DNA from 2 places in the Pseudoglutamicibacter albus genome. Region 1 is predicted to be linked to the other one. Evidence: predicted binding sites of a transcription regulator. Region 1 holds the regulator's gene; the other holds the start of a gene.
The links. Region 1 encodes HrcA, which represses chaperone genes, less so after heat shock. Its sites were predicted from a motif close to TTNGCACTCGNNNNNNNCGAGTGCNAA; they were not measured.
Positions count from the first base shown of each region.

Region 2: the regulator HrcA is predicted to act here: its motif matches at 1,472-1,498, upstream of groES (co-chaperone GroES).

Region 1 covers NZ_JAVDXX010000001.1:876,595-880,162, reverse strand. The annotation lists gene J2S67_RS03875 (DUF3097 family protein) at 1-835, opposite strand, end outside; gene hrcA (heat-inducible transcriptional repressor HrcA) at 1,167-2,213, shown strand; gene dnaJ (molecular chaperone DnaJ) at 2,304-3,431, shown strand; gene J2S67_RS03860 (16S rRNA (uracil(1498)-N(3))-methyltransferase) at 3,435-3,568, shown strand, end outside.
Region 2 covers NZ_JAVDXX010000001.1:1,508,532-1,512,099, reverse strand. The annotation lists gene J2S67_RS06575 (class I SAM-dependent methyltransferase) at 1-1,330, opposite strand, end outside; gene groES (co-chaperone GroES) at 1,660-1,956, shown strand; gene groL (chaperonin GroEL) at 2,032-3,568, shown strand, end outside.

The sequences.
Region 1 (3,568 bases):
CGAAGTCGATCATGTGTTCAACTTTGCCCAGCAGCTCAGGCCGCAGGTCAGCGTAGCTGGAGACGGATTCGAGGATGCGGGAGAAACCTGCCCCCACGTCGGCATCAGTTTCAGCAGGCCACCCTAGATGCCGCAGCATTCCGCGTTTCCAGTCTTGGCCGCGGGGGATCTGCGGCCACGTTGTGAGCCCCACTTTCTCAGGTTTGACTGCTTCCCACACGTCCACGAATGGATGCCCGACGATCAGGACGTGTTCGCGGGCTCCCGGAACACGCATCGCTTCGGCGGCGATACGGGTTTCTTTTGAGCCTTCGACGAGGTGGTCCAGTAGTATCGCGAGCCTGCGTTGCTGTGTAGGGGCGAACTCTTCGACGAGGCTTGCGAGGTCATCGGCGCCGTGCATCGGTTCCACGACGATGCCTTCGACACGCAGATCGTGGCCCCACACTTTTTCAATGAGTGCGGCATCGTGGATGCCCTCGACCCAGATACGTGCCGCGCGGGCTGTCTTGGCCCGGGCACCTTCGACATACACCGAGCCAGATGCCGAGATCTTCGTGACCGGTTCAGCTTCCGCTATCGAGGCAGGCTCGACGATCTCGACGGGTTCACCGTCGATCCAGAACCCGAAACCGGCAGGGAAAGAACGGCGAGCCCCACGCCCGTCTTCCAACTCGAGAACCCGGACGCCACCGGAGCGTTCGGTCCGGATCACCTCGCCAACGAAACCGCTTTGAACGTCTTCGAGCACGAGCCCTACATGGGCTGCGACCTTGCGCGGTGCTTTGCGGGCAGGGTGAGAGATCGAGCCGGGGCCCCATTGGCTCCAATCCATAGCTGGGCTCCTTTAGGTACATTCCGAGGTGGGCGGCTCTGCCGGTTCTAGTCTTTTACAGCCTACGATGCCCTAGCGCGTCCGCAGGGGACCTTTGCCTGCACGGTGCGGCGGGGTGGCGATGCGGCGGGGTGGCAACCCGATCCGGTAGGGCCCGCAACGGGGCGGTAACCGATATAATTGGCACTCAGGCCATTAGAGTGCCAGAGTGGAACGTGAAGAGGTTTCCTGAAGAGTTGTGAGGTTCCTGAGGCTCTGGCAGGTAGTTGGCACGTAGTTTCCGGATGAGGCAGGAGGAGTTCAGGTGGTCCGCCCAGACAGCGATAAGCCGGTGAGCCGTGCAACCGCGCGCCGCGTGCATGTGCTGCGCGCAGTGGTTGACGATTACGTGAACTCACGCGAACCGGTCGGTTCTGCCGCACTCGTTGAACGGCATAACCTTGGAGTCTCGGCAGCCACGATTCGTAACGACATGGCGGTCTTGGAGGAGCAGGGACTCATCGAAGCACCCCATACCTCGGCCGGCCGTATCCCGACTGAGCAGGGCTACCGCTATTTCGTTGACCGTATCGAGGACATCAAGCCGCTTTCGGCGGCCGAACGTCGCGCGATCCACCAGCTACTTGAAGGCGCGGAGGAACTCGACGACGTTCTTGCGCGCACGGCACGCGCGCTGTCCGCATTGACCCAGCAGCTTGCGGTCATCCAGATCCCGAAGGTTTCTAACACGCGGATCCGGCACGTTGAGATCCTCACGATGGGGCCAGGCCAGGTTCTGGTCGTTGTGATCGCTAGCAACGGCGATGTGACCCAACGCATGGTGCCAGCACCGCACGAGGTCTCTGATGTGGACGTCGCTTTAGTGCGCGATCAGATTGCCGAGCACATCGTCGGGGAACCGCTGCACGCTGTAACCGGCGTGTTGACTTCGGTGTCTTCACCGCCACCTGGTGACCCAACTGGGTTCAACCTGCCGCGGCAGCTTCTGGACTTCGCCCACACCGTGGCCCGAGCGATCGCGTCCGCGTTGACAGCGCACCAGGTCGATAGGGTAGTGCTTTCCGGCACGGCGAATCTTGCCCGTTCACAACAGGACTTCCGTAAAGATCTGACAGGTTTATTGGAAACCCTTGAAGAGCAAGTTGTCTTGTTGCGTCTGCTTTCAGAGATGGAAGCCGACGACGACCAGGTTGTGGTCCGCATCGGAAGCGAGAACACCCACGCGGAACTCACGGACACCTCAGTTGTGGCCAGCAGTTATGGAGCTAATGGTTCCGCGATGCTCGGGGTACTCGGCCCTACCCGGATGGACTATTCAGGTTCGATGGGCGCAGTACGAGCGATCGCGCGTTACCTCAGCCGCATCCTGTCCATCTAGAGGCACAAAGATTCATATACGACTCATTCAGCTAGCCCACTCAGACGACTAGACAACTAGACCAGCCAAGGAAAGCGACTTATTTACGTCATGGCTAACCACTACGAAACCCTGGGGGTATCCCAGGACGCTTCGGAAGAGGAAATCAAGCGCGCCTACCGCAAGCTTGCCCGTCAGCTCCACCCTGACTTGAACCCGGGTGAGGACACGCACGAGAAGTTCAAAGCGGTCACTCACGCTTATGAGGTGCTCTCTGATCCTGATAAGCGCCGCAATTACGATCGCACAGGCGATGAGAACGGCGCATCCGGTGGTTTCGGTGGCGGCGGATTCAGCGGATTCGGTGGCTTCGGGGATATTTTCGATGCGTTCTTCGGAGGCGGCGGTGGGGGTGGCCGCCCTCAACCAAAGTCACGGACTCAGCCGGGCCGTGACGGTCTAGTGCGGGTTCCGATCGATCTTGTCGATGCGGTTCAAGGTAAAGAGGTGACCATCACGGTTTCCACTGCTGTGGTGTGTTCGTTGTGCCACGGCTCCTGCACCGAAGGCAACACCGAGCCAGTCACGTGTGAAACATGCCACGGCTCCGGGCATATTCAGCGTCCGGTCCGCTCGATGCTCGGAGACGTCATGACTCTCTCCGAGTGCCCTGCATGTTCTGGTTTCGGTAGCCGTCTGGTCAAGCCGTGCCCCGAATGCAACGGTGAAGGTCGCGTTCGTGAGAAGACCGAGAAGACGATTAAGATCCCTGCGGGTGTCGACTCGGGTACGCGGATTCAGCTACAAGGCGAGGGCGAGGCTGGTCCGGGTGGCGGCCCGAACGGTGACCTATACCTTGAGATCAGTGTCCGTAACCACGCGACCTTCGAGCGCGTCGGCAACGACCTTCACGCGGTCCTGTCGGTCCCGATGACTCAGGCGGCGCTCGGCACCGAGGTCACGCTAGAGACGTTCGATGGTGACCAAGAGCTTGATATTCAACCCGGGACCCAGTCGGGTGAGACATTGACCTTGGCTGGTTTGGGTGTGCCGTCTCTGCGTGGCGGGCGCCGTGGGGATCTGCGAGTCACGGTCAACGTTGAGACCCCTAAGAATCTTGATGAGCAGCAGCGTGATCTTCTCGAGCAACTTGCCCAAGCCCGAGACGAGCAGTTCACACGCGGCAAGCTCGCCCAACGTGGTTTCATGAGTCGTCTGCGCGAAAAGTTCCTGGGCTGACCGGTGTCGCTGAAGTCGTTCATGGATCCCGCGGCGGCCCATTGGCAGCCAGGCGGTACGTATCAACTATGCGCCTCTGAGGCTCATCACGTGCGTGTCATGCGGTTTGAACCGGGGGAGTCCGTCCAGGTTGTGGA
Region 2 (3,568 bases), 630 kb from region 1:
ATACGGCGGAGCCGGGGATGAGCTCACATCCGAAGACGATTCGTTGCTTCCCGATGCGCGTGAGCACAAGCGTTGCTGAGCCGTCGCCGTGGCCTTTGCCCAGCAGAATCGTGCGCAACTCTTCCGGTGTGACGTCCAGGCCGCGCTTTTTGATGGTGAGCTGCCCGATGCGGTTGTCGCGTACCCAGCTGCGCAGCGCCTTGATCTTGTAGGGCATGACCATGTCGATGCGGTAGCTGTTGGCCAGCGGGGTCGCGGAGGCGGTGTCGCCGGTGAGGTAGGCGATGTGCGGGTCAAGCCCGGTCGCCTCAAGCTGTACGGCCAGATCGGCTACGAGCCCGGCGCGGATGACTGCGCCGGCAGGTTCGTGAAGATAGGTTCCGTACGTGGCTGTGTCTGAGAGGACGGGAAGTGACAGGTTGCTGTCGGTTTCGATTATGGGCACATCCTCGCCGAGCGCGAGAGCATCTGAATCCAGGTCGGGGTGGGCGGCACTCGAGGTCAGTTCTGCAGTCTGATCGTCCTTCAACACCAGCGCGGCCCTCCGCACCTGCGCCCGCCGCGCCTCGTTAAACCACAGCGTGGCTTCGACCACGCTGCCGTTGTGCTCAACCCACTGCGCCTCCGCGGTCTCAGGGATCGATTCGTGCGGGATCCCAGGCCCGAGCTTGACCCCCATCGGAAGCCCACGGTCAGCCAGTGTCTCCACGAAAGACAACGGGGGAGAGAACGCTTCAGGGTTCCAGCGGCGGCGCGTGCCCGAAGTCGTGGTTTCGCGGCGTGCAGGGTCCATCCATACCGCATCGGCGGCAGAAATATCGGCTTCCTCAGCGAGCCCATGCACCACCGTGACGTTAGGGAACGGAGCGGTGTTCACGGTCGCCGCGGCTGCCGTGACCTCGTCGGCCTCGACCGCGGTCACATCGATTCCCAGCGCGGCCATCGCCATCGCGTCCGCACCCAAACCGCAACCGAGGTCCGCAACGTGCCCCACACCGGCATCGCGCATCCGGCCCGCATGGCGCGCAGCAACAGGTAGGCGGGTTGCCTGTTCGAGGCCCGCCTGCGTGAGAATCATCCGCTCAGCGAATGGCCCGAACTTAGCCCGAGCCTTGAAACGTAAGGCAAGCTGATGCACGACGGCGGAAACCAGGCCCGCTGGATGCCCGGCCTTGCGCAGGCTCAAGGTCAGCTCGGTTGCTAACTTCTTGGTCGCAGCCTGATCCGGGGTCAGCTGGGAGAGCAGCTCTTGGCCTTCAGGTGTGAAGGCCGCGGCGACCGGCTCCGCCGGGTTAGACGTGATGGAGCCTTCTTTTTTGCTGGATGCCATGCCTCCAGCTTGTCACGAATGTGCCGGAATGCGGCGTAGGGGAAACGAGGAGGTGATGGCGGCGAGGTGCGGCAGGGCGAGGTGTAGCAGAGCATCGGGTGGGGTAGTAGAGGGCGTGGCGAGCACGCTCAAGGCGAACAATTGGCACTCATCTTGACCGAGTGCCAGATAACTTCCTAAAGTGGAAGACATCAGCACTCGGAAGCCGAGAGTGCTAAATCCGAGTGCGCAAGCCATCAGCTGCTTCCGGTCGACACCCGCGACGACGCCCGGAGGACGCGTTGTATGGCCCGTACACCTACAGGTCTATTACGCAAAGGAGAGGTCCCATGTCGATCTCTATCAAGCCCCTCGAAGATCGCATCGTCATCCAGCAGCTCGAAGCCGAGCAGACCACCGCTTCCGGCCTGGTGATCCCAGACACCGCCAAGGAGAAGCCTCAGGAAGGCAAGGTTGTTGCCGTTGGTGCAGGCCGCGTGGATGACAAGGGCAACCGCATCCCAGTGGACGTCCAGGAAGGCGACGTCGTGATCTACTCCAAATACGGCGGCACCGAAGTCAAGATCGGCGGCGAGGAATACCTCGTTCTGTCCGCTCGTGACGTGCTCGCAGTAGTCGAGAAGTAACCCTTCCCGGTTTCTCACAACTCTTGATCTAGCGGCCTCCCGTAACCCGGTTGAGGCTATGAAGGAGTAAAACGAATGGCAAAGCAGCTTGCGTTCAATGACGCGGCGCGCAAGGCCCTCGAAGCCGGCGTTGATCGCCTGGCGGACACCGTCAAGGTCACACTCGGCCCGCGCGGGCGCAACGTGGTCCTCGACAAGCAGTGGGGCGCACCAACCATCACCAACGACGGTGTGACCATCGCTCGCGACGTCGAGCTCAAGGATCCATACGAGAACCTGGGTGCGCAGTTGGCTAAAGAAGTAGCCACCAAGACCAACGACATCGCCGGTGACGGCACGACCACCGCAACCGTTCTGGCGCAGGCCCTGGTCAAAGAAGGCCTACGCAACGTTGCGGCAGGTGCTGCACCAGGTGAAATCAAGCGCGGCATCGAAACCGCAGTCGAGGCCGTTGAGGCCCGCCTGCTGGAGAACGCGCGTGAAGTTCAGGACGAGAACGTCGCCCACGTCGGCGCGATCTCCGCGCAGTCCGATGAGGTCGGCGAGCTCCTGGCAGAGGCGTTCAAGAAGGTCGGCACCGACGGTGTCATCACCATCGAAGAATCCAACACGACCCAGACCGTGCTGGATGTGACCGAAGGCATGCAGTTCGATAAGGGCTACCTCTCGCCGCACTTCGTGACCGACGCTGAACGTCAGGAAGCAGTCCTCGAAGACGCTTACGTGCTGATCAATTCTGGCAAGATCTCCGCTCTGCAGGACATCGTTCCGTTGCTTGAGCATGTCTTGAAGGAATCCAAGCCGCTGTTTATCATCGCTGAAGACATCGAAGGCGAAGCGCTTTCGACCCTCGTGGTGAACAAGTTGCGCGGAACCCTCAACGTTGTTGCCGTGAAGGCCCCGGGCTTTGGCGACCGCCGCAAGGCGATGTTGCAGGACATCGCGATCCTCACCGGAGCCCAGGTAGTCTCCCAGGACCTCGGCTTGCGTCTGGACCAGGTTGGCCCAGAGGTGTTCGGTAAGGTCCGCCGCGTGACCGTGACCAAGGACAACACGACCCTGGTCGACGGTGCAGGCGATGACGAAGAGGTGGCCGCACGCGTAGCCCAGATCAAGGCAGAGTATGAGAACTCTGACTCCGAATGGGACAAGGAGAAGCTCCAGGAGCGCCTGGCTAAGCTCGCCGGCGGTGTTGGCGTCATCAAGGTTGGTGCCGCAACCGAGGTTGAGCTCAAGGAACGCAAGGCACGCATCGAAGACGCCGTGTCCTCGACCCGTGCAGCGCTTGAGGAAGGCATCGTCGCCGGTGGCGGTACCGCGCTGGTCGATGCGCTCCACGTGCTCGATGAAGACGAGAACCTCAAGGCATTCGAAGGCGACGCCGCAACCGGTGTTGACATCGTCCGCCGCGCCCTGGTGACCCCGGTCAAGCAGATCGCAGCCAACGCAGGCTTCGATGGATCCGTCATCGCAGCGAAGGTCTCTGAATCCCCAGCCAACCACGGTTTCAACGCCAAGACAGGCGTCTATGAAGACCTGCTGGCAGCTGGCGTGATCGACCCAGTCAAGGTGACCCGCTCGGCACTGCGCAACGCGGCATCGATCGCAGCGC